Regions from separate parts of the Mesorhizobium sp. LjNodule214 genome, predicted to be linked through region 3. Evidence: predicted binding sites of a transcription regulator. Region 3 holds the regulator's gene; each other region holds the start of a gene.
What was found. The regulator PhoB, encoded in region 3, activates phosphate uptake and scavenging genes when phosphate is short. The targets are predictions, from matches to a motif close to TGTCATNNANCTGTCAT.
Positions count from the first base shown of each region.

Region 1: a site for PhoB is predicted at 4,491-4,507, ahead of ACSQ3Z_RS07980 (ceramide glucosyltransferase). Genes of this name have one in related genera too.
Region 2: a site for PhoB is predicted at 2,610-2,626, ahead of ppk2 (polyphosphate kinase 2). Genes of this name have one in related genera too.

Region 1 covers NZ_CAXUPE020000001.1:1,655,566-1,665,248, reverse strand. The annotation lists gene ACSQ3Z_RS07995 (ABC transporter substrate-binding protein) at 1-540, opposite strand, end outside; gene ACSQ3Z_RS07990 (2'-deoxycytidine 5'-triphosphate deaminase) at 637-1,731, opposite strand; SAM riboswitch at 1,875-1,952, shown strand; gene ACSQ3Z_RS07985 (O-succinylhomoserine sulfhydrylase) at 2,009-3,196, shown strand; gene ACSQ3Z_RS07980 (ceramide glucosyltransferase) at 3,236-4,384, opposite strand; gene apaG (Co2+/Mg2+ efflux protein ApaG) at 4,615-5,007, shown strand; gene ACSQ3Z_RS07970 (Hsp33 family molecular chaperone) at 5,102-6,136, opposite strand; gene argF (ornithine carbamoyltransferase) at 6,215-7,126, opposite strand; gene ACSQ3Z_RS07960 (aspartate aminotransferase family protein) at 7,144-8,343, opposite strand; gene ACSQ3Z_RS07955 (GcrA family cell cycle regulator) at 8,700-9,218, shown strand; gene ACSQ3Z_RS07950 (magnesium and cobalt transport protein CorA) at 9,308-9,683, opposite strand, start outside.
Region 2 covers NZ_CAXUPE020000003.1:610,446-620,128, reverse strand. The annotation lists gene hemB (porphobilinogen synthase) at 1-696, shown strand, start outside; gene ACSQ3Z_RS28250 (dihydrofolate reductase family protein) at 882-1,529, shown strand; gene ppk2 (polyphosphate kinase 2) at 1,584-2,504, opposite strand; gene ACSQ3Z_RS28240 (aldo/keto reductase) at 2,773-3,816, shown strand; gene ACSQ3Z_RS28235 (glycosyl transferase family 90) at 3,845-4,816, opposite strand; gene ACSQ3Z_RS28230 (hypothetical protein) at 5,016-5,174, shown strand; gene ACSQ3Z_RS28225 (DMT family transporter) at 5,397-6,299, shown strand; gene ACSQ3Z_RS28220 (IS481 family transposase) at 6,425-7,390, opposite strand; gene ACSQ3Z_RS28215 (DUF982 domain-containing protein) at 7,451-7,711, opposite strand; gene ACSQ3Z_RS28210 (GntR family transcriptional regulator) at 7,782-8,447, opposite strand; gene ACSQ3Z_RS28205 (multidrug efflux MFS transporter) at 8,565-9,683, shown strand, end outside.
Region 3 covers NZ_CAXUPE020000001.1:139,301-148,983, forward strand. The annotation lists gene ACSQ3Z_RS00600 (ATP-binding cassette domain-containing protein) at 1-62, opposite strand, end outside; gene ACSQ3Z_RS00605 (sugar ABC transporter permease) at 76-1,407, opposite strand; gene xylF (D-xylose ABC transporter substrate-binding protein) at 1,556-2,596, opposite strand; gene ACSQ3Z_RS00615 (ROK family protein) at 2,863-4,104, shown strand; gene ACSQ3Z_RS00620 (hypothetical protein) at 4,132-4,485, shown strand; gene phoB (phosphate regulon transcriptional regulator PhoB) at 4,513-5,202, opposite strand; gene phoU (phosphate signaling complex protein PhoU) at 5,219-5,929, opposite strand; gene pstB (phosphate ABC transporter ATP-binding protein PstB) at 5,968-6,792, opposite strand; gene pstA (phosphate ABC transporter permease PstA) at 6,808-8,124, opposite strand; gene pstC (phosphate ABC transporter permease subunit PstC) at 8,121-9,581, opposite strand; gene ACSQ3Z_RS00650 (PstS family phosphate ABC transporter substrate-binding protein) at 9,678-9,683, opposite strand, start outside.

The sequences.
Region 1 (9,683 bases), 1.5 Mb from region 3:
GCGGCCGTTTTGCAGGTCGGTGATCGCCTCTTCCTGGGTCGGGTAGAGTTTGGCCTCGGCGCCGGCCTTGCCGTAGACGTCCTGGGCGAAATCGGCCTGGGTGGTCGATGCCTGGGCACCCACGGTCTTGCCGGCAAGGGCTGCCGGGTCGGTCGAGGTCAGCTCGCTGTCCTTCGGCGCGACCAGCGCAAGCGGCGTCGTATAGTATTTGTTGGTGAAGGCGACCTGCTTCTTGCGCTCCTCGGTGATGCTCATCGACGCGATAATGGCGTCGAATTTCTTGGCCTGCAGGGCGGGAATGATGCCGTCCCAGTCCTGGGTGACGATTTCGCATTCGACCTTCATCTGCGCGCACAACGCATCGGCGATGTCGATGTCGAAGCCGACGACCTTGCCGTCCGGAGTGATGGTGTTGAACGGCGGATAGGCGCCCTCGGTGCCGATCTTCAGTTTCTCCGCTGCCTGCACCGACATCGAACCGGCGCCGAGCGTCAGCATGGCAGCCGCGGCTGCCGACAGGATCCATCTCGAGATTTGCATGGTCTTCCCCTTTATTTCCGTCACCTTGACGGACCGAGGCACAGCCAAGCATGGCGCGCCCGGTCAGGCAAGCACGGTCTGGCGGTGGCGGAAAGATCAGCGCGCGGCGCGGAAATGCTTGGACAGTTTCAGGCCCTGCGCCTGGTAGTTCGAGCCGAGATCGGTGCCGTAAAGCGCCTGCGGCCGTTTCAGCATGTGCTCGTAGACCAGCCGCCCAACGATCTGGCCGTGATCGAGGATGAAGGGCACTTCATGGCTGCGCACTTCGAGCACCGCCCGGCTGCCGGTGCCGCCGGCCGCCGAATGGCCGAAGCCCGGATCGAAGAAGCCGGCATAATGGACGCGGAATTCGCCGACCAGCGGGTCGAAGGGCGTCATCTCGGCGGCGTAGAGCGGCGGCACATGCACCGCCTCGCGGGACACCAGGATGTAGAACTCGTCCGGATCGAGCACCAGTTCGCCGGCGCCGCTCTTGTAGAGCGGCTCCCAGAAATCGACGACATCCTGCGCGGCACGCTTGTCGACATCGATCAGGCCGGTGTGGTGCTTGCCGCGATAGCCTACCAGCCCGTCCTTGTCGCCGTCGAGATCGATGGACAGCGCAATGCCGCCGCCGGAAATGTTAGGCGGCTCGGTGGCCACCAGCATCTCGGCATGGTGCAGGTCGCGCAATTCATCTTCCGACAGCAGCGCGTTGCCAGTACGGAAACGGATCTGCGACAGCCGCGAGCCGGCGCGCACGACGATCGGGAAGGTGCGCGGGCTGACCTCGAGATAGAGTGGACCATGATAGCCGGCGGCGATCTTGTCGAACTCATGGCCGCGATCGGTCATCACGCGGGTGAAGATGTCGAGCCGCCCGGTCGAGCTCTTCGGGTTGGCCGAAGCGGAAATGTCGGCCGGCAAGGCCAGGCTTTCCAGCAGCGGCACGATGTAGACGCAGCCGGTTTCCAGCACAGCGCCCTCGGCGAGGCTGATCTCGTGCAGCTTCAGCCGCTCGAGCTTGTCGACGACCTGGTGGTTGGGACCGGGCAGGAAGGAGGCGCGCACGCGCCAGGCCTTGTCGCCGAGCCTCAGATCGAGGCTGGCCGGCTGGATTTGGTCGGCGTCGAGAGCGCGCGGCGATTTCAGCGCGCCCGACTGGAAAAGCGCGGAAATGTCCTGATCGGGAAGAATGCCTGTCTGCCGCAAAGGCTTGGCTCCGCTTCAAGGCCGGGCTTTTTTTCGCCGCAGGTTCTTGCCGCAAAACCGTCGAACACTTTTGCGGAACCTGCCTGGTACAAACCTCTTAATGAAGCCGGCAATTGACGCAAGCGCGGTGCGGGTCTAAAGGGTCGTTATCCCGTGGTGATTTGGCCGGTCGGCTTGCAGCCACGTTAAACAAGTCGCTAAAGGACCGTTGGCCGCAAGGCCGTATGGACCGGTTGCGACTTTCGCGGCCGGTTTTTTTTGTGTTTGGGACAGAGCAATGACCAAGAAGCGCGACTGGAAACCTCAGACGGCACTCGTGCATGGCGGGACCTTGCGTTCCGGCTTCGGCGAGACCTCCGAGGCGATGTACCTCACCCAGGGCTATGTCTACGAGACGGCACAGGCGGCGGAAGCCCGCTTCAAGGGCGAGGAACCGGGCTTCATCTATTCGCGCTATGCCAATCCCACCGTCGACATGTTCGAAAAGCGCATGTGCGCGCTGGAAGGCGCGGAAGACGCGCGCGCCACGGCCTCCGGCATGGCGGCGGTGACGGCTGCCCTTCTGTGCAGCGCCAGGGCCGGCGACCATATCGTGGCGGCACGCGCGCTGTTCGGCTCCTGCCGCTGGGTGGTCGAGACGCTGGCGCCGAAATACGGCATCGAGGCAACGCTGGTCGACGGCACCGATATCGCCAACTGGGAAAAGGCGGTCAGGCCGAACACCAAACTGTTCTTCCTCGAAAGCCCGACCAATCCGACGCTGGAAGTGGTCGACATCGCCGCCGTCGCTTCGCTGGCCAATTCGATCGGCGCCAGGCTGATCGTCGACAACGTCTTTGCCACGCCCTTGCAGCAGAAGCCCTTGCAGCTTGGCGCCCATATCGTCGTCTATTCGGCGACAAAACATATTGACGGCCAGGGCCGCTGCCTCGGCGGTGTCATCCTGTCGGACAAGAAGTGGATCGACGAGAATTTGCACGACTATTTCCGCCACACCGGCCCCAGCCTGTCGCCGTTCAATGCCTGGACGCTGCTCAAGGGCCTGGAGACGCTGCCGCTGCGCGTGCGCCAGCAGACGGAAAGTGCCGGCAAGATCGCCGACTTCCTTGCCGAGCGCCCAGAAATCGCCCGCGTCATCTATCCGGGCCGCGCCGACCATCCGCAGGCCGATATCGTCAAGAAGCAGATGACGGGCGGCTCGACGCTGATCTGTCTCGACGTCAAGGGCGGCAAGCAGGCGGCCTTCGCCTTCCAGAACGCGCTTGACATCGTGCTGATCTCCAACAATCTCGGCGACGCCAAGAGCCTGATAACCCATCCGGCGACGACGACGCACAAGAACCTCAGCGACGAGGCGCGCGCCGAGCTCGGTATCGGCCCGGGCACGCTCAGGCTTTCGGTCGGACTTGAGGATGCGGACGATCTGCTCGCCGATGTCGAACAGGCGCTGAAATCCGCCAAATAAAGGGTCCAGACTGCGATTGGACAAACGCCTGAGCGTTGCTCAGGCGCCCTCTTCCAGCTCGGTCATAGCCTTGGTGCGGATGGTCATCGCATTGCCGCGCCAGTCGACCGAGCCGCCGAGCCAGCCGCGCGCCCAGATCGCCGGCAGCATCAGGTCACGCACCATCATCGCCGGAATGGTACGTGGCGACAGATACCAGCCCTTGGCCCAAGCCAACGCGCATTCCGGCACATAGGCGAGCGCCAGAACGCAGAGCACGGTGAGCGACAGACTGATGCCGGCGCCGGCCGCTGCGACCAGCGCCAGTGCCAGCGGCACGGCCACGCCGGTCAGGATTTCGGGGGCGAAGAACAACGGGAAGGTGACGCGGCGCAGGCGCGCCCAGCGGGCCTGGCGCGACCATATGTCACCGAGATGGCGCTCCCCAAGCGGCTGCTCGAAGGGCGAAGCGACAAGATTGACGCGCAGCCCCAGCCCGTTGACCAGCTTGGTCGCGGCGGCGTCCTCGGCGATCTCGGCGGCAAGCGCGCGGATGCCGCCATTGGCGTCGAGCACGGGTTTCTTCCACAGCATGCTCTTGCCTTGGGCGAAGCCCAGGCCGAGCGCCTCGCCTGTGTATTGCCAGCGCGCCTGCAGCGTGTTGAGGAAGGCGCATTCGACCTCGGCCCAGAAGCCGTCCGGACGCGAGCCGATCGGCGTCGAGCAGACAAGGCCGGTGTCGGGTCGCCACGCCGCCATCAGGTGCTGGACATAGTCCCTCGGCATCAGCACGTTGGAATCGGCAAGGATGACCCAGTGGTGGCGCGCCGCTTCCCAACCCTTGACGCAATTGTTGAGCTTGGGATTGGCGCTGATGCGGTCGTCGCCGACCAGCAACCGGGCCGGTATCTTGGGAAACCGGACGATCGCCCTGTTTATCAGCTTGACCACCGGATCGTCGGCATGGGCGACACAGAAGACGAGTTCGTAGCGCGGCCAGTCGAGCGAGAAGGCGCGCTGAAGCGTCTCCTCGGTGAACGGCTCGACGCCGCGGGATGGGATGACGATCGACACCGGCGGCGCCTTGCCGGCTGGCTGCGCAAGCGCTCGCGGCCGCTTCAGCCTGAAGGCCGCAAGCAGGATGCTGGCGAGATTTGAAAGAATGAGGGCTGTCGAAAGCAGGGCAGCGGCGATGACGATCAGTTCCATCGAGATCTCGTCACTCCGGAAAAGCCGGCCGGAAGAGGGCCGTTTTGAACAGGTCGACAGAGCGCCCGAGTCGCCCGGCACGGTCCGTGCACACCATCATTGTCATGTGTCACTTAAATGACATTGTTTGGCGGCAGGTGCGCACAAAGACGGAAGAGACAGGCGCCGCGCTCCGTTGACCTAGTCAAAGAGCGCGCCGAGACTTCCGCCGGGACTGTTTGGAGTAGCTCATGTACCGCGCCATTACGCGCAACATCGAAGTGCAGGTCAGGCCGTTCTATCTGGAGGATCGCTCCGATCCGTCGGAGAACCGCTATGTCTGGGGCTACCACGTCACCATCGACAACCAGTCGGACGAGTTCGTGCAGCTAGTGTCGCGCTATTGGCACATCACCGACGGCAGCGGCCGGGTCGAGGAGGTGCGCGGCGCCGGCGTCGTCGGCGATCAGCCCGAACTCAACCCCGGCGACAGCTACCAATACACGTCCGGCTGCCCGCTCTCGACACCATCAGGCATCATGGTCGGCCACTACACGATGCGCAACAAGCGGGGCGAGACGTTCGACATCGCCATCCCCGCCTTCTCGCTCGATCTGCCGGGCACGCGCCGGACGGTGAACTGAGAACGGCGCCCCAGGTACCGAAAGGTATCGCTGCCCCTCATCCGCCTGCCAGCGTTCGTCGTTCTCCCGTATCGTGACGGGGAGAAGGACTATCTCACTGCGCCGCAGCGAATTCAGCCGGGTCGAAATCGTACTGCGTCGAGCAGAACTCGCAGGCGACGTGGATGCCGCCATCCTCGGTGCTGTCCTTGATCTCCTGCGCCGAGAAGCCTTCGAGGATGCCGCGGATCTTCTCGCGCGAGCAGGAGCACTGGTCGGCCACCGGCACGCCGCCGAAGACGCGCACGCCATGCTCGTGGAACAGCCGGTAGAGCAGCCGCTCGGCGCCGACGGTCGGATCGATCAGCTCGGTCGGCTCGATGGTGCCGAGCAGGGCCAGGAGTTCCTGCCAGGAATTGTCGACCGGGTCATGGACCTCGTCGCGCGGATCGCCGTCGCCGCCGGAAATGTCCGGCACGCGCATGCGCTCCGGCGATTGCGGCAGGAACTGCGCCAAGAGACCGCCGGCGCGCCACTGCTCGCGGGGACCACCGATGCCGGGCGTCACCAGCTTGGCAACCGAAAGCCTGAGATCGGTCGGGATCTGCTCCGACTGGCGGAAATAGGTGCGCGCGGCCTCTTCCAGCGTCTCGCCGTCGAGCTGAACGATGCCCTGGTAGCGCTGCGTATGCGCGCCCTGGTCGATGGTCAGCGCCAGCACGCCGTTGCCGAGCAGCGTCTGTTGCGAGATTTCGCCGGCAGCCGTCAGCGCCTCGAGCCGGTCGGGATCGAAGCGTGCATAGGCGCGCAACGCGGATGGCGTCGAAAAATCCGCCACCAGCATGTCGACCGGCCCGTCGGTGCGGGTCTGCAGGATGAACTTGCCCTCGAATTTGAGCGAGGTGCCGAGCAGCACCGTCAGCACGCAGGCCTGCGCCAGCAGGCGGGCGACCGGTTCGGGATACTCGTGGCGGCCAAGGATAGCGTCGAGCATCGGTCCGAGCTGGACGGTGCGGCCGCGCACGTCGAGCGGGGCGACCTCGAACGGCACGACGTGATCGTCGCCGGCGTAGCCGAATTCGCCGAGTTGAGGGTGATGTTCAGTCACTTGACGGGTTTCCAACATGACAAAGCTCCGGCGCGCGGCCATGCGGCCCGGAGGGGCACATGCACCGAAACGCGCTCAATTTGCGTGATGGCCCGCAGATAGGCATCACACCTCCGGAGATCAAGCGCCCAGGCACCAGGCCAAAACCGCCTTCTGGGCGTGCAGCCGGTTCTCGGCTTCGTCGAACACCACCGAATGCGGCCCGTCGATCACCTCGTCAGTGACCTCCTCGCCGCGATGCGCGGGCAGGCAATGCATGAACAGCGCGTCGGGCTTCGCCTTGGCCATTAGCGCCGCATTGACCTGATAGGGCAGGAAGACGTTGTGGCCGCGGGCACGATGCTCCTGGCCCATCGACACCCAGCAGTCGGTGACGATGCAATCGGCCTGATGGACGGCCTCCTCGGGCGAGCGGGTGATGCTCAGCTTGCCGCCATTGGCCTTCGACCAGTCGACATGCTTCTCGTCCGGCTCGCTGCCTTCCGGCACCGCGACATTGAGGTTGAAGCGGAAGCGCGCCGAGGCTTCGAGCAGCGAATGCAAGACATTGTTGCCGTCGCCGGTCCAGGCGATGGTCTTGCCAGCCACCGGACCGCGATGCTCTTCGAAGGTCATGATGTCGGCCATCAGCTGGCAGGGATGGGTGTCGTCGGTCAGCCCGTTGATGACAGGAACGGTGGCGTTCTCGGTCAGTTCGAGCAGCCGCTCATGCGATGTGGTGCGGATCATGATGGCGTCGACATAGCGCGACAGCACCTTGGCGGTGTCGGCGATGGTCTCGGAGCGGCCAAGCTGCATCTCTGTGCCGGTGAGCATGATGGTTTCGCCGCCAAGCTGGCGCATGCCGACGTCGAAGGATACCCGCGTGCGCGTCGACGGCTTGTCGAAGATCATCGCCAGCACCTTGCCCTCGAGCGGCTTGGTCCGCTCGCCGGCCTTGAGCCTGGCCTTTCGCACCACCGCATCGTCCAGCATGAAGCGCAGGTCGCCTTCGGAAACGGCGGACAGATCGGTGAAATGGCGAACGCTCATCGGGACTGGTTCCAGGATTACTTCGCGGCGGCCGCGGCGATGGCATCGGCCAGGCCCTTGGCGCCGGCGCGGATGCGGTCGAGCGCCTCGCTGATCTCGGCGTCGGTGACGGTGAGCGGCGGCAAAAGGCGGATGACGTTGTCGCCGGCCGGCACCGCCAGGAAATGCTGGTCACGCAATGCCATGTTCACCTTGGTGTTGGGCATCACGCATTTCAGCCCGAGCATCAGGCCGGTTCCCCGGATGCCCTCGATGACGTCGGGGAATTCGTCGGCGACGCCGGCCAGCCCCTGTTTCAGCAGCAGCGCCTTGCGCTGCACATCCTCGAGGAAGCCGTCTTCCAGCACCACGTCGAGCACGGCGTTGCCGACCGCCATCGCCAGCGGATTGCCGCCGAAGGTGGTGCCGTGAACGCCGGCGGTCATGCCGACCGCGGCCTCGTCGGTGGCGAGGCAGGCGCCCAACGGGAAACCGCCGCCAATGCCCTTGGCGATCGCCATGATGTCGGGCGTCACGCCCGTCCATTCATGCGCGCACAGCTTTCCGGTGCGGCCGATGCCGCACTGGACCTCGTCGAAGATCAACAGCAGGCCGTGCTGGTCGCAAAGCTGCCGCAGCCGCTTCAGGGATTGCGTCGGCACCGGGCGGATGCCGCCCTCGCCCTGCACCGGCTCGATCAGGATGGCGGCCGTTTCCGGCGTGATCGCCTTTTCCGCCGCGTCGATGTCGTCGAACCCGACCTGGTCGAAACCTTCGACCTTGGGGCCGAAGCCTTCGAGGTATTTGTATTGGCCGCCGGCGGCGATGGTCGCCAGCGTGCGGCCGTGGAAGGCGCCTTCGAAGGTGATGACGCGGAAGCGTTCGGGATGACCCTTGACGAACTGGTAGCGCCGCGCCGTCTTGATGGCGCATTCCAGCGCCTCGGCGCCGGAATTGGTGAAGAACACCTTGTCGGCGAAAGTGGCGTCCGCCAGCCGTTCACCCAGCCGCCTCTGCTCCGGAATCTCATAGAGATTGGAGACGTGCCACAGCTTACCCGCCTGTTCGGTGAGCGCTGCGACCAGATGCGGATGGCTGTGGCCGAGCGAATTGACCGCGATGCCGCCGGCAAAATCGAGATATCGCTCGCCCTTGTCGGTGACCAGCCAAGTCCCCTCCCCGTGGTCGAAGGCCAGGGGTGCGCGAGCAAAGGTCTCGTAAAGCGCCGAACCGCTCATTATATGCGTCTCCGGTACCGGAAAATCAAAAAAGCCGCCAAAGCGGCGGCCTTCGCGGCTTATCGTGTTTTTCGGCCATGAAGTCAACGAAAACGTCGCGCATAGGCGCGCGGCACGCCCTCCGACAGGACGCCGGCTCATCGGCGACCGGGCAAGTTGGGGAAAACCGGAAAAACTGATTCGTGTTGCCTTTGGGACCCTTGTCACAGAGTCAGCGCATGAGGTATTTGTAGTCGAGAAATAACTAGATTTCGTGCGGCGGACCCAATCACCCGGTATATGTGGTGTTGTCTGCCCGGCGAGAGCCGGGACGGGAAAGGATTCCGATCGCCGCACGCTTCAGCAGGAGCGCGGTCATGAACTGGACTGACGAGCGGGTAGAACTTCTCAGGAAACTGTGGTCGGAGGGGCTGAGCGCCAGCCAGATTGCCGCACAGCTCGGAGGGGTCAGCCGCAATGCGGTCATCGGCAAGGTGCATCGCCTGAAGCTGTCGGGCCGCGGACGCGCGACAGCCAGCCCGGCGCGCCAGAAGAAGGCCGTGCAGGGCTCGTCCATCCAGAAGTCGGTGTCGCGCGCCGCGAGCACGCAGCGCCACGTCACCACTTCGATCGGCGCAAACGCGCTGCAGGCGCAGTTCGACGCCGAACCGGTGGTGCGCCATTATATCCGCCCGGTCGAGAACGTCGTCGTGCCGATCTCGCGGCACCTGCAGCTGGTCGAACTGACCGAGCGCACCTGCAAATGGCCGAATGGCGACCCGCTTTCGGAAGACTTCAACTTCTGCGGCAACGATGCCGCCGAAACCGGGCCCTACTGCAAGTATCACGCAAGGGTGGCGTTCCAGCCGGCGGCGGAGCGGCGGCGGAGTCGCTGAGCGGCGTGAGTAGTGAGTAGTGAGTAGTGAGGAATGGGCGGCGAGCGCCGCTGCCACCAATCACTACTCACTACTCGCTACTCACTCCTTCACAACCATCCATTCTTGCGAAACCGCCAGTACAGGAACGAGCAGATCAGCGCGATCGTGACCAGCACGACCGGATAGCCGTATTCCATCCTCAGTTCCGGCATGTCGTTGAAATTCATGCCATAGATGCCGGCGAGCGCCGTCGGCACCGCCAGGATGGCAGCCCACGAGGCGAGCTTCTTGGTGTTCGCCGTTTCCTGACTCTGGCCGACCAGGAGGCTGGCCTCGAAGGCAAAGGCAAGCACCTCACGCAGGCTGTCGATCTTCTCCTGGACAGTGCGGATATGATCGGTGACGTCGCGAAACAGCGGGTGCATGGCGGCATGGATCTGCGGCAACTCGGCGCTGGTCAGCCGGCGGCAGACCTCCACCAGG
Region 2 (9,683 bases), on a different contig from region 3:
CCCGAAAACATCATCAACCGCGCCACCCGCGCCATCAAGCATGCGGTGCCCGAGATCGGCCTCATCACCGACGCCGCGCTCGACCCGTTCACCAGCCACGGCCATGACGGCATCCTGCGCGACGGCATCATCGTCAATGACGAGACCGTGGAACAGGTCACCGCCGCAGCCGTCATCCAGGCGGCGGCGGGCGCCGACATCATCGCGCCTTCCGACATGATGGACGGCCGCATCGGCGCCATCCGCGACGCGCTCGACGCCAATGGGTTTCAGGACGTGGCGATCATGTCCTACGCGACGAAATTCGCCTCCGCCTTCTACGGTCCCTACCGCGAGGCGGTCGGCACCGCCGGCCTGCTCAAGGGCGACAAGAAGACCTACTACATCGACCACGCCAATTCGGACGAAGCGGTGCGCGAGGCCGAGCAGGACCTCGCCGAGGGCGCCGACATGCTGATGGTCAAGCCGGGCCTCCCCTATCTCGACATCATCCGCCGGCTGAAGGACGAGCTTCAGATGCCGACCTTCGCCTACCAGGTGTCTGGCGAATATTCGATGATCAAGGCAGCGGCCGCCAATGGCTGGATCGACGGCGAAAGGGCGATGCTTGAGAGCCTGCTCGCCTTCAAGCGCGCCGGCTGCGACGGCATCCTCACCTATTTCGCTCCGCAAGTGGCGGCGATGCTGAAAGGGTAGTCCCTTCCGGTCGCGCCAACCGGCTGGCCGACCGCGACGTCTCGATCCAAGACCCGTCGTCACTGCACGAGCGGCCGCTTCCTGCAGTGGCTGATCGTATCCAGGAAAAACCGCTTGCCTTTTGCAATCAGTGCAGCTAGAAACTAACTGCTTGCAAATCACAACTGGTTATGGAGGAGGCTTTCATGTCCAAGCTTCGCGTCAATGCTTTCACCCTGTCGCTCGACGGCTATGGCGCCGGTCCCGACCAGACTCTGACCAACCCGCTCGGTGTCGGCGGGGAAGCCCTGCACAAATGGATGCTCGGCACCCGAACCTTCCGCAAGATGGTGCTCGAACAAGATGGCGGCACCACCGATACCAACGAGGCGTTCGCGGCACGCAGCTTCGAGAATGTCGGCGCCTGGATCCTCGGCCGCAACATGTTCGGGCCGATCCGCGGCGAATGGCCTGACGAAAGCTGGAAGGGCTGGTGGGGCGACAACCCGCCGTACCATGTGCCGGTCTTCGTGCTGACCCACCACAAGCGCGAGCCAATCGTCATGGAGGGTGGCACGACCTTCTATTTCGTCACCGACGGCATCCACGCGGCGCTCGAACAGGCGAAAGCCGCGGCTGACGGCAAGGATGTGCGGGTGGGCGGCGGCGTCGCCACCATCCGACAGTATCTCCAGGAGAAGCTCATCGACGAGATGCACCTGGCGGTCTCACCGATGCTGCTCGGTTCCGGCGAGAACCTCTTTGCCGGCCTCGATATGCTCAAGTTGGGCTACACGTGCACCGAACAGGTCGCGACGCCGCTTGCCACGCATGTCGTGATCAAGCGTGGTTAGAAACCAAAGCGGCGTGGCCAGGATCGAACCTTGCCACGCCGGCGCTTTGAAACCTCAATACTTCTCCGGCACGTAGAGCTCGCGCGGCAGCGTCTGGCGCTCATATTCGGGATTGAAGACGCGTTCCGGCAGCGTGATCTCCTCGTGCGGCACTTCCTCGTAGGGCATCTGCTTGAGCAGATGGTCGATGCAGTTCAGCCGCGCCCGCTTCTTGTCGTTGCCCTCGACGATGAACCAGGGCGCTTCCGGGATGTTGGTGCGGGCAAACGTCTCTTCCTTGGCCTTGGTGTACTGCTCCCAGCGCACGCGTGACTGCAGATCCATGGGCGACAGCTTCCACTGCTTCATCGGATCGTGGATGCGCATCAGAAAGCGCATCTGCTGTTCCTCGTCGGTGATGGAGAACCAATACTTCACCAGCGTGATGCCGGAACGCACCAGCATGCGCTCGAACTCCGGCACGTCGCGGAAGAACTCCTCCACCTGGTCCGGACCGGCGAAACCCATCACCCGCTCGACGCCGGAGCGGTTGTACCAGGAGCGGTCGAACAGCACGATCTCGCCGCCGGCCGGCAGATGTGGGACGTAGCGCTGGAAATACCATTGCGATTTCTCGCGCTCGGTCGGCGCCGGCAGTGCGACGACGCGGCAGATGCGTGGGTTGAGCCGCTGGGTGATGCGCTTGATGACGCCACCCTTGCCGGCGGAATCGCGGCCCTCGAAGACCACCACGACCTTCTTCTTGTGATAGGCCACCCAGGACTGCAGCTTGATCAGTTCCGACTGCAAGGTGATCAGGTCGCGAAAATACTGCATGCGATCGATCGATGGCGGATGCGCGTTCTTGTAGATCTTGGCGATCTCCATCGACAGCGCGGGCTCCGACATTTCGAGCTCATAGTCTTCGTCGAGCGTGTCGGCGAGCTCGGCTTCAAGCCAGTCCTTGGCGGGAGAATTCTGTTTTAGCTCGGTCATCGCGCTGCTCCGCTTGCAAGCCCTGTCGGGTCATCTCTAGCACCTCGAGCCCTTGCCCGCGGCCTGGATGGAGACACTTTGAGCCGACTTCAATATAGGCCGGCAATGACGGTTTTATTGCAGTGACCCGGTGCGCCGTCCGTCAGGGCCAATCGGTGGGATTGTGATCGGCCAGGTCCAGCAGAGGGGCGACAAGCGGCGGGAATTGTCCTACAAATGCGACGAGCTCACCCGAGCCCGCTTCTCAATCAAATCGCGAGGATCTGACATGGAATACCGCACCCTCGGCCGTTCCGGCTTGAAAGTTTCGACGCTGACCATGGGCACCATGACCTTCGGTGGCGCCGGCGCATTCGCGGCGGTCGGCAAGACCGATCTCGCGGAAGCAAAGCGAATGATCGACATGTGCATCGATGCCGGCATCAACCTCATCGACACCGCCAATGTCTATTCGAACGGCATTTCGGAAGAGATCATCGGCGAGGCGCTCGGCGGCAAGCGCAAGGCCGATGTGCTGATCGCCTCCAAGGCGCGCATGCGCATCGGCAACGGCCCCAACGACGAAGGCCTGTCGCGCCATCACCTGATCCGCGAATGCGAGAGGAGCCTGACGCGGCTCAAGACCGATGTCATCGACATCTACTTCCTGCACGAGTGGGACGGTGTGACGCCGCTGGAGGAGACCATGGCCGCCCTCGACACCTTGGTCGGCCAGGGCAAGGTCCGCTATGTCGGCTGTTCCAACTATTCCGGCTGGCAGGTGATGAAGGCGCTCGGCATCAGCGACAGGAGCCACCAGCCGCGCTTCGTCACCCAGCAGATCCACTACACGCTGGAAGCGCGCGAGGCGGAATACGAACTGTTGCCGATCTCGGTCGACCAGGGGCTCGGCGTGCTGGTGTGGAGCCCGCTCGCCGGCGGATTGCTGTCCGGCAAATACCATCGCGACAGTCCCACCGCGCGCCAGCTCGGCGGCTGGTCGGAACCGCCGATCCGCGACGAGGACCGGCTGTGGCGGATCGTCGATGTGCTCAACGAGATCGGCAAGAGCCGCGGTGTATCGGCAGCGCAGGTGGCGCTGGCCTGGCTGCTCGGCAGGCCGGCCGTCAGTTCGCTGGTGATCGGCGCACGCAGCGAAGCGCAGCTCAAGGACAACATCGCCGCCGCTGGCCTGACGCTGTCCTTTGACGAGCGCCAGCGCCTCGACGCCGTCAGCAGGCCGCCGGTGCTCTATCCCTACTGGCACCAGCAATTCACGGCCAAGGAGCGCTTCGGCCCGGCCGATCTGGTTCTCGACCGCAGCGGCCTCTGACAGACAGAGGCTTCGCGATGAGCAGCGTCTAGCCCGAGATAAAACGCCAGACCTCGGCGTCGGGCTCGACCTGGCCGCTGAGCACGAAATATTTGTAGAGGACGAGCAGGGAAATCGCCTGCTCGTCCCGCTCGCTGCGGAATTTGCGGCAATAGGCGTTGGCCGCGCCGATGATGCGTTCGGCCTCGGCCGGATGCCGCTCGAAATGGCGCACCTTGTCGGCAAGGTCAGCAAAGTCCGGCTCGAGCGGCACATAGTGGACGTTGGCCTCGATCTGCCCCTCAGCGAACCAGGTCTCGTATGTCGGCGGCGGCATCAGGCACAGCGAGTTCGAACTCATGATCCATTTGAGGTTGGTCGCCACGTCATTGCCTTCGAGCGAAACGATGTAGCGGTAGTGCCGCTGCTGCTCGATGGTGAGATAGGGCTTGCGGTATTGTTCCGCCGCTGATCGTTTGGGCGTACCGACGTCACAGAAAGACAGGTTGCGCGTGGCCTCGAGAAACACGGTCCGTATCGGATTGTTGAGCTCGCCGCGCCAGACCACGGCCGGGCGCTTGTTCGCGAAACGCATTCTGTCCGCCGGCATGTGGAAGTGACGGAATTTGTCGAGCTTCATCAGGACGGCATTTTTGTTGTCGTCGTTGATCGGTCGATCCTTCACGACCGCCGGCGTCCTGGGCACGTTGATGACATCGCCGAATTCGAGATCGATGAGCAGTCCGGGATCGAAGTAGCGCGCAAACTCCTTCAGATCGTAGTAGTACATGCTCGGTGAAAACGGCAGACGGCTGACGGGCAGCGCAGCCGGGCTCGGCACGAAGGCGTGCTGCAGCTTGTTGTAGTAATTCAGCCTCTCGCGGACCGTGGCGTCCGAGAGCCTGACCTGGTCAAGCCAGCCGGCCAGCCTGCGACGGAACAGTGCCTGCGGCACGATATCGCGCGCGGCATTGCGTGCGTAATAGAACACTTTTACCGCGTTGCGCAGAGCTGTGGCCATCGGTCACTTGATCAAAATGAAAGGTGGCTCCCACAAATCTCGGCCCCCCGGTTCTCTCCTACACCATTGTGCCACGCATCTTGCAAGCCCGGAACCGCGCGAGAGCAAACTGCCGGCACCATCGCTTCAGCTGTTGTGTTTGCCGACCAATGCTCCTAGGCAGGGTCAGGAGCCTCCGGGCATACGAAAGGGAACCGATATGGCGCGAGCACCGAATTACGGACAGGAACGCAAGGAGCGTGACCGCCAGAAGGCCGCCAAGAAGGCCGAAAAGCTGGCGGCCAAGGTCGCGGCAAAGGAACGCGATAAGCCTGAGGACGATACCAACGCGGAAGTCGAAACGGAGACGGCCGAGTAGCACAGCCGCCGACCTGTTCGCTATCCATTGGAGGATGGCCGCAAGCTCAGGTTAGATCGTTTTGGGCCTTCTGGACTGATCCGCGGTGCGTAGAGTATCCGCAATCGGCGCTGGAGGTGATACTTTCAGCCCCCTCTGCTTGACCCCCTGGCAACCGCGGCGCAGTGTTGCCGTGCGCGCGTAACGTGCGCAGTCCAGTCGGGGTCGTCCTTGGCAAGTGCAATGGACGTCAATACGGGCAGTCATCGTGACGCCTGGTTAGGCATCCTGCTCGTTCTCACCTCTGCGCTAGCGTGGAGTACCATGGGCTTGTTCGTGCGCATGGTGCCTGACGTAGACATATGGAATGTCGTTTTTTGGCGCTGCATCTTTGGTGGACCTTCAATCATTGCTCTCGCCATGATCGAACGGAAGCGTTGGTCGTTCGAATGGCGTCGAACCATGGCGCCAGCCGGCATCGCGATAACCTCGCTCATTGCCACCGGCCTCTTCGCCTCCATTTATTCCATGCAGAACACCACCATCGCGAATGGTGGTGTCATCTACTCCACCGTTCCTTTCATGGCAGCCATTCTTGCCTGGCTATGGTTTCGGGAGCGACCCGGTGTCAGCACGATTTTCTGCACATTCGCTGCCATCGTGGGTGTTGTCGTAACCGTAAGCGGTACTGTCAATGCGGGTGGCGGGCATCTGAAAGGCGATCTTGCGATGGTCTACGTGGCCTTCGCGATCGCGATGATGACCGTCATCATGCGCCGCTATCGCGACACACCAATGCTGGAATCCGTCGCTGTCGCCTGCTTCATGGCGGCCATCTTTGCGTTCTTTTTCGCTGATCCATTCAATGTCCCTATCGGCGAGATAGCGCTGCTCGGCCTTTTTGGAATCATCACGCAAGGTGTTGCCCTCGGGGTCTACACGATGGGCGCACGGCGCCTGCCCGCAGCTCAAGCCACTCTGCTCAGCTCGGCGGAAATGCCAATGGCTCCGCTCTGGGTCTGGTTCTTTTTCGATGAGATGCCTGCGATGGAAACCTTCGTAGGCGGTGCATTGGTGCTTGCAGCGATCCTGTGGAATATTGTCATGGAGCTGCGAGCCGGTCCAAGTGCAGAGACTATTGCCTGAGTGCACTGCATACGCGCACACCGACACCAAGACAGCCTTTGGCACGAGATCAGCGATGGCTTCCCCAATCGACAAGCGCGTGGGTTCGCATCGCGACGGCTGGTTGGGGTCGAACCAGGTCGACCCTAGGTGTTCAGTCCCGAGGTCAAGTGGATTGGATCGAGTCTAAACCGGTCTGGCTGTTTGGCCCATGCCGTGCAGATGGCTTCGTAAGGTGTGAGGCCGTGAAGGGTCTTGAGGCGCCTGGCGAAGTTGTATCCGTCGAGGAAGGCAGCTAGGTGATTTTCGAGTTGGCGGTGGGTATCGTAGTGATACCGCCGGACGGTTGCCTCCTTCAGCGTTCGGTTCATCCGTTCGACCTGACCGTTGGTCCATGGGTGGTTGGGCTTGGTAAGACGGTGTTCGATGCCATGCCCCCAGCAGGCCCGGTCGAATGGATGGCCGCGCCAGCGCGCGGTAGGGCCATCCCGGTTCTTGGGCAGGTCAGCGAACTGGATGCCGTTGTCGGTGAGCACGGTGTGGATTTTGTAAGGGACTGCTTCGACCAATTCGTCGAGGAAAGCTCTGGCGGTGACAGTGGTCGCCTTCTGCATCAGCCGAGCGAATGCAAACTTCGAGGTCCGGTCCACCGCCACGAATAGGTAGAGCTTACCCTCTTCGGTTCGGACCTCGGCGATGTCGATGTGGAAATAGCCGATCGGGTAGCGCTTGAAGGGCTGTTTGGCTGGCTTGTCGCCGGCGACCTCGGGCAGGCGGCTGATCCCGTGGCGCTGAAAGCAACGGTGCAAGGACGACCGCGTCAAGTGCGGGATCGTCGCTTGCAGCGCATAGAGACAGTCATCCAGAGGCAGCAGCGTGTGCTTGCGGAAAGCGACGGCCATTGCCTCTTCCTCAGCCGTCAGAACGGTGGAGCGTACAGCCTTCGGGCCCATCGGCGCGTCGTGGACGAAGGTCCGCTTGCGCCACTTGGCGACGGTCTTCTGATTTAGGCCGTGCTGCGTGGCGAGTTCCTTGAGCGGAGCCTTCGATCGCTGTATCGCTGCTCGGATGGCGTACGTGGTCGTGGCGCTGCCGTGGAGTATCTGTCCCATAGCTTATCCCTCAATGAAGGATCAGCTTGACTGATTCCCCCACACTCTGGGACTAGACACCTAGGCCGGCGCCTTGTCGCTGACGAAGACGTTCACTTCGCGCGCAGCGGCAATGAAGGCGCGCCTTGCGTTCATGGCCGGCTTGTCGCCGGCCAGCGCATCATGACAGGCCTGCAGCGCTTCGCGATGCTTGGGACTGCGCTTGCCCGGCCAGCTGTTGAGCAGGTAATCGGAAGCCTCACGCGCCGAACGCAAGAGCTGATTGGGTCCGGCCGTGGCCGACTTGACGGTCACGGGTGTTTCAAATCGGTTGTTTTCCATCGCCGCTCTTACGCCATCGGCGGCGGCGAAGCGAGACCGAAAGTGCGTTTCATCGTTGGGTGCCGGCTTTTCACGCGGCGACGACGGCGAAGCCCCTGGCGCGCAGGCCACGCCGGTCGTTGTGAAGCGATGTCACCAGCCGGTCGCGGCTACCGATGATGTGAGCCGAGAGCAGCCGGGCCGCCTCTTCCGCGTTGCCGACGCGTACCGCCGCCAGGATGGCACGGTGCTCCGTCCAGGCACGGCCGAGGGCGGCCTCGTCACGAACTTCCAGCCACCGGGCGCGCGACAGCCGCGTCATCGCATCGCGTACCGCCCGGAACAGGAAGTCGTTGCCGGACAGGCGCGAAAGCTCGATATGGAAATCCATGCCGACGCGGTGCCATTCCTCGCGCGGGGTATCGGCATCGCAGGAATCGAGCATCGCCTCGATGTCGTCGATAACGCTTTTGTCGCTTAGCGTGCAGGTCAGCCGCACCGCAGCGACCTCCACCGCCTCGCGGTAGACCGCGATCTGCTTCAACTCGGACAGATTGATGGGCGAGACCGTCCAGCCGCGACCGTCGCGGCAGATCAGGCCCTCGGTCTCAAGCCGCAGCAATGCCGCCCTGACCGGCGTGCGCGAAGCGCCGAAGCGGCTTTCGATCCAGCGCTCTGTCAGGCGCTCGCCGGGACCGATCTCCAGACCGAGGATCATCTCGCGCAATTGTCGTTCGACGCTCTGCATCTGCGACATGATGGTTCCGTTCGTATCGGCCGCATTGACAGCGACGGCACTGAGGTTCATGACGGATACCAGCTTGGTATCCCAAATTGGTATCCGTAGCAAGGTCGATACCGGGCAGGACATGACATGGCGCAAGACGGCACCGAACAAAGCACCTACAACGTCCACTGGCGGCGCAATCTCGCCGTGTGCTTTGCAGGTTCGTTCAGCACGCTGATCGCCATGACCCTGCTCTTGCCTTTCCTGCCGCTCTATGTCGAACAGCTGGGCGCCGAAGGCCATGTGGCGATCGTGCAGTGGTCCGGCATTGCCTATGGCGCGACCTTCCTTGCCGCAGCACTTGTCGCGCCGCTGTGGGGACGGCTCGGCGACCGGTACGGTCGCAAATTGATGCTGGTGCGCGCCAGCTTCGGCATGGCCATCTGCATGTCGCTGACCGGCATGGTCGAGAGCGTGTGGCAATTGGTTCTGCTGCGCCTGCTGATCGGCTTTGCCGGCGGCTATTCCTCGGGCTCGACCATCCTGGTCGCCATGCAGACGCCGAAGGACCGTTCCGGCTGGGCGCTCGGCGTGATGTCGTCCGGCATCACCGCAGGCAGCCTGGTCGGCCCCTTGCTCGGCGGCGCGCTGCCGCCGCTGATCGGCATCCGCGCCACCTTCCTGTTGTCGGGCGGCGTCATCTTCCTTGCCTTCCTGGCGACGACTTTTCTCATCAAGGAGAACCCTCGCCCGCCGGCCGCCAAGACGGCAGCGAAACCGCAAAGCGGCTGGTCGCAGATCCCCGACAAGCGTCCAGTCGTCGCCATGCTGGCAACCGGCATGCTGCTCGCCTTCGCAACCATGTCGATCGAGCCGATCATCACCGTCTATGTGCAGCAGTTGATCGAGGACCAGAGCCGGGTGACGATGGTTGCCGGCGTCGTCATGTCTGCAGCAGCACTCGGCGCCATCCTGTCGGCCTCGTGGATGGGCAAGCTTGCCGACCGCATCGGCCACTGGAATGTCGTTGTTGCAGCACTTGCGGTCTCGGCCCTGCTGCTCATTCCGCAGGCCTTCGTCACCGAGGGCTGGCAGCTCATCGGCTTGCGTTTCCTGATGGGGCTGGCGCTGGGCGGCCTGCTGCCCTGCATTACCAGCGTCATCCGCCACAATGTTCCCGATGGCGTCGGCGGCAACGTGCTGGGTCTGTCGATCTCGGCGCAATATGTCGGCCAGGTCGTCGGGCCATTGCTCGGCGGCTTCGCC
Region 3 (9,683 bases):
AAGGCGATCGAGATGTTGCGCATGTCGATCAGCGGGGTGCCCGTGGCAGTAGTCTTTTCCATGGCCGCGTCCTCCTCAGACTCGCTTGCGATAGACGGTGTCGAGCCAGACGGCGACGACCAGCACGGCACCGACGACGATGCTCTGCAGCGGCGAGTCGATGCCGAGCAGCACCATGCCGGACTGCAGCGACTGCATCAGCAGCGCGCCGAGCATGGCGCCAAGCACGGTTCCGGAGCCGCCGGCCAGCGACGTGCCGCCGATGACGGCGGCGGCAATGACCAGAAGCTCGTCCAGCGTGCCCAGCGCATTGGTCGAGGCGTTGAGGCGCGCCGACGAGATCGCTGCGCTGATCGCAGCCAGCACGCCCATGATCATGAACACCTTCATCGTTACCCAGCGGGTGTTGATGCCGGCTAGTTCCGCCGCTTCCGGATTGCCGCCGATGGCGAAGACATAACGGCCGAACCGGGTCCGCCTGGTGATGAAGGTCATGACGATGCCGACCGCGACCGCCATCAGCACCGGGATCGCGATGCCATGGGCGATGAACAGGCCGCCTTCGGGAATGGTGATGCCGTTCTGCTGCGCGTACTGGCGCACGATGCCGACCGGCCATGGATAGGAATTGGCAATCCACACCGCGCCAAGGATGGCGGCGCAGGCGACCACGCCGAGGAATGTCTCTGCCCACACCGGGCGCAGCGGGAAGTTGAACCGTTTGCGCTGCGAGCGGCCGTTGAGCAGCGCGAAGGCGACTGCCGCGCAAGCCACGACACCGACGATCCAGCTGGCGGTGGCGCCAATGGAACCGCGCGGGCCGCCGCCCATCAGCTGGAAGGTGGCGTCGAGCGGCGCGACCGTGCGGCCGCTGGTGATCAGCCACGCCATGCCGCGCCAGACCAGCAGGCCGCCCAGTGTCACGATGAAGGCCGGCACCTCCATATAGGCGATGATGAAGCCCTGGAACGCGCCGATCAAAAGGCCGAGCGCCACGCCGACGGCGAGTGCGATGATCCAGAGCCAGGGATTGCCGAGCTGGAAGCCGATGACGCGAATGAGGAATTCGGCCTGCGCCACGCCCATGATCATGCCGATCACACCTTCGACGGAGCCGACCGAAAGGTCGATGTTGCGCATGACGATGACCAGCACCATGCCGGTCGCCATGATCGCCACCGACGAGGTCTGCACCGACAGGTTCCACAGATTGCGCGGCGTCAGGAAAAGTCCGCCCGACAGGAGGTGGATGCCGATCCAGATGACCAGCAGCGCGCCGACCATGCCGAGCATGCGCGTGTCGAGTTCGGTCGCCTTGAGGAAACGTCCAACGGCGCTGAGCTCGGCAGCCCGCGCCCGATCCGCGGTCGCATTGGCGACCGGCGTGTTGGAAGCCGTATCGGTCATGATGTCCTCCCACCGGTCTGCCGTCTGGCGCGGTTGCCGGAACACGATGCTATTGGCTTTCCCGGCTCAATTGAAGCGGAAAGCCCCTTTGAGAAACGCCGCGGCTTTAGGGCCGCGGCGCCGAACTCGCTACCGGTATCGGCCGGCTTTAGTTGCAGGCCGCGACGCTGCCCGCGGCGACACCAGCGCAGACCTCGTCCTTCTTGATCCAGCCGGCGTCGATGACGACATTGAGGTTGTCCTTGGTGATCGCGACCGGCGTCAGGAACAGCGACTTGACGGTGTTGCCGCCCGGCGTGGTGAAGTCCTTGACGCCGGCGATATCGGTCATCTGCTTTCCGTCGGCCAGCTGCGAGGCGATCTCGGCGGCGTTCTTGCCGAGCTCGCGCGCGTCCTTCCACACCGACACGGTCTGCGTGCCAAGCGCGATGCGGTTCAGCGCGGCGTGGTCGCCGTCCTGGCCCGAGACCGGAACGGTTCCGGCCAGCCCCTGCGCCGTCAGAGCGGCAACGACACCGCCGGCGGTGCCGTCATTGGCCGCCACCACCGCATCGACCTTGTTGTCGTTGGCAGTCAGGAACTGTTCCATGTTCTTCTGCGCATTGGCCGGCAGCCAGCCGTCCGTATAGGCCTCGCCGACATTCTTGATCTTGCCGCCGTCGATGGCTTCCTTCAGCACTTCCATGGAGCCGGCGAACAGGAAATCGGCGTTCGGATCGGCGCCCGAACCCTTGATGAAGACATAGTTGCCCTCCGGCTTGACCTTGAACACTTCGCGGGCCTGCATGCGGCCGACTTCCTTGTTGTCGAAGGTCAGGTAGAAGACGTCCTTGTTCTCGATCAGTCGGTCGTAGCCGACGACCGGAATGCCTTCGTCAAGCGCCTTCTGCACCGCCGGCCCGATGGCCGAGGCGTCCTGCGCCAGCACGATCAGCGCATTCGCACCCTGCGAGATCAGGCTTTCGACGTCGGTCAGCTGCTTGCCGGGATTGGACTGCGCGTCGGCGGAAATGTACTTGTCGCCGGCAGCCTCGATCGCCGCCTTCATTGCCGCCTCGTCGGTCTTCCAGCGCTCTTCCTGGAAGTTCGACCATGACACGCCAATGACCTTGTCCTTCGCCTGCGCGACCGACGCCAGTGTCAGCGACATGGCGACACCCGCCAGCATGGCGACTGCAAATTTCTTCATGATATCCTCCCTGCGCCGCGCGCGGCGCGACAAAACTGACCCGAAGGTCGGCACAAGGCTCTATTTTTTCGAGCCTCGAAAAAACACTGATGCAACGACAAAGCGCTGTCAACATCGATTCTGATGGATTTTGATGGGTCGGCGACTTTTTTTCGAGTCTCGGAATAAATAAATGACAGGGCTTCCCACTTCTGCCAATATTCGATGAGCGCGTCGACGGCCTTCGACGTCACGAAAGGCTGCGGCGGCAGGGAGGAACGCAGGCCATGTCGGTTGGAATCCGCCACGACGATCTACGCCGGCGCAACCGGGCGATGGTGATTTCGGCCGTGCGCCGGGCCGGCCAGCCGTCACGGACCGAGATCGCCGCGACTACCGGCCTCAGCCATTCGACCATTTCGGCGATCTCGTCAGACCTGATCCAGGAAGGCATCCTCACTGAGAGCAAGCCGAGCGAGACGGCTTCACTGAAGCGCGGCCGGCCGCAGGTCGGCCTCGGCCTCAATCCGGAAGCCACGGCGGTGATGACCGTGGTGCTGTCGCTGAACTTCCTCTCCGTCGCCGTCATCGATTATGCCGGACAGGTCATTGCCGAGGAACAGCGCCGCCTCGACACGCTGACCATGCCGCGCGACGAGCTGATCGGCGAATGCACGGCAATAGTCCGGCGCCGGTTCGAGGATCCGGACCTCGATGTGCGCAGCGTCGCCCGCATCGCGATGGGCATCCAGGGCATCACCGACACCCATGCCCGCGCCATGCTGTGGTCGCCGATCACGTCGCTGACCGACATCCCCTTTGCCGACATTCTGGAAGGCGAATTCGGCATTCCCGCCACCATGGAAAACGACTGCAACATGATGGCGGTGGCGCTGCAATGGCGCGATCCCGACCGCTACCGCGACGATTTCATCGCCATCCTGCTCTCGCACGGCATCGGCATGGGGCTGGTGCTGAAGGGCGAACTGTTCACCGGCACTCATTCGTCCGGCGGCGAGTTCGGCCACATGATCCACCGGCCGGGCGGTGCGCTCTGCCGCTGCGGACGGCGCGGCTGCGTCGAGGCCTATGCCGGCAACTATGCCATCTGGCGCAACGCCAGGATGATGAGCGAGGATGCCGAACCGGTCGATGTCGGCGATGCCGACATGCGCGCGCTCGCCGCGCGGGCGCGCGAGACCGACGGCCCGGAGCGCGAAGCCTATCGCAAGGCCGGCGAGGCGCTCGGCTTCGGCCTTGGCAGCCTGTTCGCACTGATCGACCCGGCACCGGTCGCCATGGTCGGCGTCGGCGCCGCCGCCTTCGATCTGATCGAACCGGCGCTGCGCGAGGCGATTGCCCAGACTGCCGGCGGCCAGCACTCGAAATCGATCTCCTTCGACACCGAGCCGAATGAGTTGCCGCTGATCCGCGAGGGCTGCGCCATGCGCGCGCTCGGCTTCGTCGACCAGGAGATTTTTGCGCCGGGCGTCCAGCAGCGAACGGTCGCCGGCAAGAGCGTTGCCTGAAACGTCAGACCCCAATCGTGAGCGTCTATGATGAAGAGCTACCGTAACCGGCATGGCGTGACATATTACCTGCCGGACTTCGGCCCGCCAGTCCGTTGGCTTTCTTGCGCCGATGTCTCGTCCCGTGAAACTGATCTTCCCGTCGTGTCCTACTTCGAATGCGACGCCGGAAATCTTGGCTGTCGGGCAATGCACATTTACGCAGATGGTCGCGTGCTCCTCGCCTATCCCGGCGGCCTCGACGGCGATCACTTGCCCGAAGGGGAGCTGCCGCCGGTGGGAGAGGTCGACGACCCAGATGGCGCGCAAACCCGCGAGACCACCAAACCCGAGTTCGATGCTCTGTGGGCTGTACTGTCTCGCTTAGAAAGTAGCGCGTGAATCCCGATCTGTCGGGATGGAAGGGTCCTAATCTTCCCGGATCGCGTAGCCTGCGCCGCGGATGGTGCGGATGACGTCGGGCATGCGGCCATTGTTGACCGCCTTGCGCAGCCGGCCGACATGCACGTCGACCGTGCGCTCGTCGATATAAATCGTCTCGCCCCAGACATTGTCGAGCAACTGGCTGCGCGAAAACACCCGGCCCGGATGCCGCATCATGAATTCGAGCAGCCGGAACTCGGTCGGCCCGAGCCTGATCTCGCTCTTCTTGCGGTAGACCCGGTGCGACTCGCGGTCGAGCACTATGTCGCCGACCTTGAGCATGCTGGACAGCACTTCCGGCTTGGCGCGGCGCAGCAGCGCCTTGACCCTGGCCATGAATTCCGGCGTCGAGAACGGCTTGACCAGATAGTCGTCGGCGCCGGTGGAGAGGCCCCGCACGCGGTCGCTCTCTTCGCCACGCGCCGTCAGCATGATGATCGGCAGCCGCTCGGTCTCGGGCCGCATCCTCAGGCGCCGGCAAAGCTCGATGCCGGAAACCGCCGGCACCATCCAGTCGAGCACCAGAAGATCGGGCACATTCTCCTGTAGGCGGATCTCGGCCTCGTCGCCGCGCGTCACCACCTCGACCTGGTAGCCTTCGGATTCCAGATTGTAGCGGAGCAGCACCCCCAGCGGCTCCTCGTCCTCCACCACCATGATGCGTGGCGCGATCATCGGTCGGTTACCCCTGTCATGCCGCCGGTGCGGACATCGCCGTCTCGTCCTGTTTGGGACGATTGGCGGGCAATTGCGAGCCGGTCAGAACGTAGTAGGCGTTCTCGGCAATGTTGGTGACATGGTCGCCGATGCGCTCCAGATTCTTGGCGCAAAACAGCAGATGCGTGCAGGCCGTGATGTTGCGCGGATCCTCCATCATGTAGGTCAGCAGCTCGCGGAACACCGACGTGTACTTGACGTCGATGCGCTCGTCGTCGTTCCGAAGCTTGGCGAGTGCCGCAGCGTCGGCGGCGGCGTATTGCTCGATCACCCCTTGCACCTGGACCAGCACCAGCTGCGCCATCACATCGATGGTGTGCGAGAGGTCGCGCGGCGTGACGCTGAGGCCGACGGTGCCGACGCGCTTGGCGATGTTCTTGGCAAGGTCGCCGATGCGTTCGAGATCGCCGGCCATGCGGATCGAACCGACCACAGCGCGCAGATCGTTGGCCATCGGCTGGCGCTTGGCGATCAGCGTGATGGCGCGGTCGTCCAGCTCGCGCTGGCGCGCATCCATGATGGCGTCGTCTGAGACGACGCGCTGCGCCAGCGCATTGTCCGATGTCAGCAATGCACGGGTTGCCCCGCCGACCATCGAGCCGGCCAGTTCGCCCATGTCGGAGATCAGCTTACTGATCGCCCCGAGATCCTCGTCGAAAGAGGCGACGGTATGATGTTCACCCATGATCCTGTCCTCGTGCCTGAAAGTTGCCGCCGGACCGCTCAGCCGAACCGGCCGGTGATGTAGTCCTGCGTGCGCTTGTCGTCGGGGTTGGTGAACATCTTGTCGGTGGCGCCCTCCTCGACCAGATAGCCGAGGTGGAACATGGCCGTGCGCTGCGACACGCGCGCCGCCTGCTGCATCGAGTGCGTGACGATGACGATCGTGTAATTCTGGCGCAGCTCGTCGATCAGCTCCTCGACGCGAGCCGTGGCGATCGGGTCGAGCGCCGAGCAGGGCTCGTCCATCAGGATCACTTCCGGCGACACGGCGATGGCACGCGCGATGCACAGGCGCTGCTGCTGGCCGCCGGAAAGGCCGGTGCCGGGCTCTTGCAGGCGATCCTTCACCTCGTTCCAGATCGCCGCCTTCTTCAGGCTCGATTCGACGATCTGGTCCATGTCGGCCTTGCGCTTGGCCAGCCCGTGGATGCGCGGGCCGTAGGCGACGTTCTCGTAGATCGACTTCGGGAACGGGTTGGGCTTCTGGAACACCATGCCGACGCGGGCCCTGAGTTCGACGACATCGATGTTCTTGTCGTAGATGTCCTCTTCGTCCAGCGTGATCTTGCCGGTCACCCGCGCCGAGTCGATGGTGTCGTTCATGCGGTTGAGGCAGCGCAGGAAGGTCGACTTGCCGCAGCCGGAAGGGCCGATCAGCGCCGTCACCTGGTTGAGGCGGACGTCGAGATTAACGTCGAACAGCGCCTGCTTGTCGCCATAGAACACGCCGACCTTGTCGCCGCGCATCTTGATCACTTCGTTCGACTTGGCGTTCATCTTGTCGCCCACTGCGTTTTCGAGGGACTGTTCGGTCATGATGTTCATACCAGATGCCTTCTTTTACCAGCGCCGTTCGAAGCGGCGCCGCAGCACGATCGCTGTGATGTTCATGGCCATGAGGAAGACGAGCAGGATGATGATGGCGCCCGACATGCGCTCGACGAAGGCGCGTTCGGCCTCGTTGGCCCACATGTAGATCTGCACCGGCAGCGCCGTCGCCGGATCGAAAGGCGTCTTCGGATAGTCGGCGACGAAGGCGACCATGCCGATCAGCAGCAGCGGCGCGGTCTCGCCCAGCGCACGCGCCAGCCCGATGATGGTGCCAGTGAGGATGCCGGGGGCGGCGAGCGGCAGGATATGCTGGAACACCATCTGCATCTTGGACGCGCCGAGGCCGAGTGCTGCCGAGCGGATCGACGGCGGCACCGCGGCAAGGGCGGCGCGCGTGGCGATGATGATCGTCGGCAGCGTCATCAGCGTCAGCACCAGGCCGCCGACGAAAGCGGCCGAACGCGGCATGCCGAGGAAGTTGATGAACACGGCAAGCCCGAGCAGGCCGAAAACGATCGACGGCACCGCTGCCAGATTGTTGATGTTGACTTCGATCAGGTCGGTGAGGCGGTTCTTCTTGGCGAATTCCTCAAGATAGATCGAGGCGGCGACGCCGATCGGCAGCGCCAAGAGCAGCACGATCACCATCATGTAGAACGAGCCGATGATCGCCACCCCCATGCCCGACGTTTCCGGGCGGCTGGAGGCGCCATAGGAGAACAGGCCGGTGTTGAAGTGCTCGGCCATCGCCCCGTCGGCCTTGAGCTTGTTCATCCACGTGATCTGCTGGTCCGAGACCTTGCGGCGCGCCTCCTCGACACTGAGGTCGATCTGGCCCTTGAAGGCGGAGTCGAGATTGGCGGCGGCGAGGATGTTGACGTCGCGCGTCGTGCCGATGACCGACGGGTCGGCGGCGACGATGTCGCGCAGCTGGACGCGGGCGCCTTCCGACAGGAAGCCCTTGAGCTTCATGACCATCGGCTTGTTGCTGGGATCGATGCCGAGCTTGGCCACCAGCGCGCGTTCGGCGAGCTTGGGATAATTTGCCTTGATCAGCACGCTCGGATCGGTAGCGCGCTTGTTGGACGGATCGATCAGCTTCTCGTCGAAGCTGATCGGCAGCGTCACCGTCGTCTGCCAGAAGGCGGTGTAGCCCTTCGAGACGATGGTGATCAGCATGATGGCGAGGAACGCCAGGCCGACCGAGATCGCCAGCGCGCCATAGATGCGGAAGCGGCGTTCGGCGGCGTAGCGGGCCTTGAGGCCGATGTCGCGGCGCGGATGAGCCGCCGCCCGGACCATCGTATCCATGGGGATGTCGGTCATTCGTACTGCTCCCGGTATTTGCGCACGATGTACAGCGCGACGATGTTCATCACCAGCGTCAGCGCGAACAGCGTGAGGCCGAGCGCGAAGGCGACCAGCGTCTGCGGCGAATTGAACTCAAGGTCGCCGGTAAGCTGGTTGACGATCTTGACGGTGATGGTGGTCATCGCTTCGAACGGGTTGACGGTGAGGTTGGCGGCGACGCCGGCCGCCAGCACGACGATCATCGTCTCGCCGATGGCGCGCGAAGCGGTCAGCAGGATGGCGCCGACGATGCCGGGAAGTGCCGCCGGCAGGATCACCCGCTTGATCGTTTCCGAGCGCGTCGCGCCGAGACCGAGCGAGCCGTCGCGCATGGCGCGCGGCACCGCGGTGATGATGTCGTCGGACAGCGAGGACACGACCGGGATCAGCATGACGCCCATGACCAGGCCGGCGGTGAAGATGCTCTGGCCCTGGATGAAGGGCGAGCCGCCGGTCAGCGCCGCCGAGAGATCGCGCAGGAACGGCCCGAGCGTGACCACGGCAAAGATGCCGTAGACGATGGTCGGGATACCGGCGAGCAGTTCAAGCGCCGGCTTGACCACCCCGCGCACCTTGGGCGTTGCGTATTCGGCCATGTAGACCGCCGACATCAGCCCGACCGGCACCGCCACCAGCAGGGCGACGGCAGCGATGTAGAGCGTGCCGGCGAGCAGCGGGATCAGGCCGAACTGGCCCTGGCTGCCGCCCGAACCCGCGGCAGCGAAGCGCGGATCCCACACGGTGCCGAAGAAGAAGCTCATCGGCGACACGCTTTCGAAGAAGGTGATCGTCTGAAACAGCATCGACAGCACGATGCCGACTGTGGTCAGGATGGCGATGGTCGAGGCGGCGAGCAGCCCCCACAGCATCAGCTTCTCGACATTGTTCCTGGCGCGCGCCCGCGGTGCGATCTGCCTCAGCGCATAAAGGGCGCCGGCAATCGACAAAGCAAGCGTGATGACCGCGCCGAACAGGCCGAGCATGCCCTGGACCTTGTTCGCCTCGACGGCGATCGGGATCATGTAGTCCTGCGTATCCGATGCCAGCGCCACGCCCTTGGCAGCAAGCAGCGGCTGCAGCTCGGCAAAGGTGGCGGGCAGCACAGTGCTGCCGTCGAGTTGGCGCAAGCCCTTGGCCAGGCTCTTCACCAGGCTGACATCAAGCGCCTCGCTGGCAACCTTGCTGTCGGCCGTGCGCTCCGGCAGGGCGGCATGAATGTGCCGGTCGAGATAGACGGAAGAGCCAATGGTCCAGACGGCAAGCAGCAAAAGGGCGGGCAGGACGGCGAGCAGGAAAGCCCACCAGCCGTGATAGTGGGCGCGTGAATGTGGCTTCACCGTACCATTATCATGCGCGGAGGCACGCTGCCGGCCGATGAAGAATGCAACCAGGCCGATGGCAACGATAATGGCCAGTACGAGCAAGGACGACATGGACCCACCCCCGGGGAAGCTTAGTCGCCAGCGCCAATGCGGCAGGCGTTAAAACCAGGGCGCGGACTTGGTCCGCGCCCTGGTCTGGAAGATAGATTACAT